2 regions of the Rhizobium sp. NLR10b genome follow, and region 2 is predicted to be linked to the other one. Evidence: predicted binding sites of a transcription regulator. Region 2 holds the regulator's gene; the other holds the start of a gene.
What was found. The regulator LexA, encoded in region 2, represses DNA repair genes until DNA is damaged. The targets are predictions, from matches to a motif close to TGTTCNNNNTGTGTTCNG.
Positions count from the first base shown of each region.

Region 1: the regulator LexA is predicted to act here: its motif matches at 1,746-1,763, upstream of uvrA (excinuclease ABC subunit UvrA).

Region 1 is NZ_JABDWV010000007.1:339,644-342,042, forward strand. It holds gene uvrA (excinuclease ABC subunit UvrA) at 1-1,623, opposite strand, end outside; gene HJB91_RS14400 (single-stranded DNA-binding protein) at 1,906-2,399, shown strand, end outside.
Region 2 is NZ_JABDWV010000007.1:211,056-213,454, forward strand. It holds gene HJB91_RS13770 (ComEC/Rec2 family competence protein) at 1-763, shown strand, start outside; gene lexA (transcriptional repressor LexA) at 744-1,463, opposite strand; gene HJB91_RS13780 (VOC family protein) at 1,659-2,399, shown strand, end outside.

The sequences.
Region 1 (2,399 bases), 130 kb from region 2:
CAGGCCAATCGACGGCTCGTCGAGCACGTAAAGTACGCCCGTCAAGCCCGAGCCGATCTGCGAGGCGAGGCGGATGCGCTGGCTTTCGCCGCCCGACAGCGTGCCTGAATTGCGCGACAGGCTGAGATATTCCAGGCCGACATCGTTGAGGAATCGCAGCCGGTCGCGGATCTCCTTGAGGATCCGCACGGCAATCTCGTTCTGCTTGGCGTTGAAGGTCGCCGGCAGCGTTTCGAACCAGTCGCGGGCGACGCGGATCGACATCTCGGTCACTTCGCCGATATGCAGCCTGTTGATCTTCACCGCCAGCGCTTCCGGCTTCAGGCGATAGCCGTTGCAGGCCGGGCAGGGGGCGGCCGACATGAAGCGCTCGATATCCTCGCGCGCCCAGGCGGAATCCGTCTCCTTCCAGCGGCGCTCGAGATTGGTGATGATGCCCTCGAAGTTCTTGTGCGTCGTATAGGAACGGGCGCCGTCGGCGTAATGGAATTCGATCTTGTCGTCGGTGCCGTTGAGGATCACATCCTTGGCCTCGTCGGAAAGATCGTTCCAGCGGGTGCCGAGCTTGAAGCCGTAATGTTTGCCGAGCGCCTCCAGCGTCTGATTATAATAGGGCGAGGTCGACTTGGCCCAGGGGGCGATCGCCCCGTCGCGCAAGGTGCGCTCCGGTTCGGGCACGATCAGATCCGGGTCGATCTTCTGCTGGGCGCCGAGACCATCGCAGGTCGGGCAGGCGCCGAAGGGGTTGTTGAACGAGAAGAGGCGGGGCTCGATTTCCGGAATGGTAAAGCCCGAGACCGGGCAGGCGAACTTCTCCGAAAACAACACGCGCTCATGCGTTTCGTTCAGCGACTTGTTGGCCGAGCCGCCGGCCGACGTTTCCTCCGGCGGCAGCGGCTTGTCGGCGAATTCGGCGACTGCCAGCCCGTCGGCGAGCTTCAGGCAGGTCTCCAGGCTGTCGGCCAGGCGCGCCGACACATCGGGGCGCACGACGATGCGGTCGACGACCACGTCGATGTCGTGCTTGTATTTCTTGTCGAGAACAGGCGCCTCGGCGATTTCGTAGAACTGGCCGTCGATCTTGACGCGCTGGAAGCCCTTCTTCATCAGTTCCGCCAGTTCCTTCTTGTATTCGCCCTTGCGGCCGCGCACGAGCGGCGCGAGAATATAAAGACGGGTGCCTTCGCCAAAAGCGAGGATGCGGTCGACCATCTGGCTGACGGTCTGGCTCTCGATCGGCAGGCCGGTCGCCGGCGAATAGGGAACGCCGACGCGGGCAAAGAGCAGGCGCATATAGTCATAGATCTCGGTGACGGTGCCGACCGTCGAGCGCGGGTTACGCGACGTGGTCTTCTGCTCGATCGAGATGGCAGGCGACAGCCCGTCGATCTGGTCGACATCGGGCTTCTGCATCATTTCGAGGAACTGCCGGGCATAGGCCGACAGGCTTTCGACATAGCGCCGCTGGCCCTCGGCATAGATAGTGTCGAAGGCGAGCGAGGATTTGCCCGAGCCCGACAGACCGGTCATGACGATCAGCTTGTTGCGCGGCAGATCGAGATCGATGCTCTTCAGATTATGCTCGCGCGCGCCGCGGATGGAGATCGTCTTCAGTTCGCTCATCGTCTCTGCTTTGGTTTTCTGGGTAACAGCCCTTATTTAGTGATGCCGACGGGCGAGTCGAGGCTGAATATCCGGGAAGCTTCAAGGTTTTCGATTCTGTTGACAGGATCATACGGATAAACTAGAACAAATAAAGAACAAAATTCCTGATGAATGCATGCGGCTTTCTGATGGATAAACATGTGGATGAACGACCGTTTACGCGCATTGGCGGTCCGCGATGGTTTAAGGTGCGCTGATCGATTAACGCCGCCGGGCAGGGCGGCAGGCAGGGTGAGAAGCATGGCTGGTAGCGTGAACAAGGTAATTCTGGTTGGAAACGTGGGTGCAGATCCCGAAATCCGCCGCACTCAGGATGGCCGGCCGATCGCCAATCTCCGTATCGCGACCTCGGAGACCTGGCGCGACCGCAATTCCGGCGAACGCCGCGAAAAGACCGAATGGCACACTGTCGTCGTCTTCAACGAAGGCCTCTGCAAGGTCGTCGAGCAATATGTGAAGAAGGGCGCCAAGCTCTATATCGAAGGCCAGCTGCAGACCCGCAAATGGCAGGACCAGCAGGGCCAGGACCGTTATTCGACGGAAGTGGTGCTGCAGGGCTTCAATTCGACGCTGACCATGCTGGATGGACGCGGCGAGGGCGGCGGTGCGAGCTCCGGCTTCGGCGGCGGCCGCGGCGGCAGCAGCAACAATGATTACGGCGACGATTACGGCGCCCCGGCGTCGTCCTCATCGTCGAACCGCGGCGGTGGCGGAGGCAACTTCTCGCGCGATCT
Region 2 (2,399 bases):
CATCGGCCGCTTGCCCGCCTGGTATTTCGCAGTGGCGGTGGCAGGCTTTCTGCTGCTGACGCTGCTGCGCACCCGGCTGCGCCATGTCGGCACATCCATCATCGCCGTCTCGACACTCACCGTACTGCTGCTGCCGGCTCCCCGCCCGCCGGATCTGGTGATTTCGGAGGATGGTGGTCTGGTTGCGGTCGTTGCGGCTGAGGCAATCGCGTCCAACCGTGAAAACCCGCCGGATTTCATCTTCGACCAGTGGCAGCGAGCGCTGGTCCTGCCGACACATGTTCCACCGAAGATGCTGGATGGTCCGGCTATCCCGCCGGAAGGAGAAGACCGCCGAGTCAGGCTTTCCCGCGATCAGCAGAACGAAGCGAGCGCAGCGATGCGGGCAGCCGCAGCAGGCGGTGAAGCAAACCGGTTTTCCTGCGTCAAGAAGGCGTGGTGCACATCACGACTCGGCAATGGCCATATCGTCACCGTCATCGACAATGCCGCCTATCTCGGCCCGGCCTGCGATACGGCCGATATCGTCGTGACCTCAGTCCGCCTGCGTTTCAACAGCTGCCGTTCAGGCGGGACGCTCTTCACCGGCGAGACGCTCCGCAGGACCGGTTCCGTCGAATTGCGCTTCGCCGATGCCGGCCTGCAGGTCGCAACCGCATTCGAGGCGCTATCGCGGCCATGGATGCGCCATCGCGCCTATGATTGGCGCAAAGACAGTTTTACCGAATCCGGTCCGGCTGCTGTCAGTGATAACGGCGAATGAGGCCGACGAGCTTGCCCTGCACCTTGACGCGGTCCGGCCCGAAAATCCGGGTCTCGTAAGCCGGGTTGGCGGCTTCCAACGCGATCGAGGCGCCCTTCCGGCGGAAGCGTTTCAGCGTTGCTTCCTCGTCGTCGACGAGGGCAACGACGATGTCGCCGGGACTTGCGGTGCTGCCGTTGCGGATGATCACGGTGTCGCCGTCGAAGATGCCGGCGTCGATCATCGAATCGCCCTTGACCTCCAGCGCGTAGTGCTCACCGGAGCCAAGCATGTCCGCGGGAATGATGATGTCATGCGTGTTGTTCTGGATCGCCGAGATCGGAACGCCGGCGGCGATTCTTCCCATGACCGGCACGGAGACAGAGTTGCCGTTGTCGGCGACCGGCTTTGCGGCAGCGGGGGCGGCGACCGGCTGGGGTTTGCCGAGGCTGCCCTCGATGACGCTCGGCGAAAAACCGCGGCGCTGTTGCAGGCTGGGGTTATAGGCCTCCGGAAGCTTGATCACTTCAAGCGCCCGGGCGCGATTCGGTAGCCGGCGAATGAAGCCGCGCTCCTCGAGCGCCGTGATCAGGCGGTGAATGCCGGATTTCGAGGCGAGATCCAGGGCATCCTTCATTTCGTCGAAGGAGGGAGGGACGCCGGATTCCTTCATGCGCTCATGAATGAAAAGGAGAAGCTCCTGTTGTTTGCGCGTGAGCATCGACGTCAGACCCCTGATTGAAACAAATCCAGAACAGACACTATATGTTCCATATGTGTTCCGCAAGTAGCTAAATTTCCGTAAAACTTCGGGCCAACTCGTCGAGATTTTTAATTTCATTCGACGGGATTGGCGCACATCGCTTGCATTCGGGGAGGGGCTGTCGCACATCTTTGCCCCTTTCAGGAGGATATCATGAACGCGCATTCCGCCAAGTCGCATCCGCTGGATCACGTCGTGCTGCCGGTGGTCAATATCGATCTGGCGCGTGAGAGGCTCGGCAAGCTCGGTTTCACCGTCGCCGCCGATGGGCGCCATCCCTTCGGAACGGAGAATGCCTGCGTCTTTTTCGCCGACAAGACCTATCTGGAGCCGCTTGGCGTGGCGAGCGTCGAGGAGAGCGAGGCAGCGGCCCGCCACGGCAATGTCTTCATCGCCCGCAATCGCGCCTTCCGCTTCCGCTGCGGCGAGGAGGGATTGTCTGCGCTGGCCTTCCTCAGCGAGGATGCCGGCCTCGATCATAAGCGCTTTGTCAGCAACGGCGCGAGCGCCGGCGAGATGTTGCAATTCAGCCGGCCGATGCGGATGCCGGATGGTTCGGAGACCGTCGGCAGCTTCAAGCTGGCCTTTGCAGCTGATCTGCGCGCACCCGATTTCTTTCTCTTTACCTGCCAGCGCATCAATTCCTTCCCGACAGATCGCGCCGCGCTGGAGACGCATGCCAATGGCGTGATCGGCATTGCCGAGATCGCGCTTTGTGCGCCGGACCCGGCGGCATTCGCCGCCTTCGTCGGACTTGCGATAGGGCAGGCGGCGGCGGAGAAAACCGGTTTCGGCGTGAATATCGCGGCATCAAATGCGAAGATCAGCCTGATGACGCCCGAAGGGCTGGAGGCCTATTTCGAGCTTGCCGTCTCATCCGCCGATCGTGGTCTG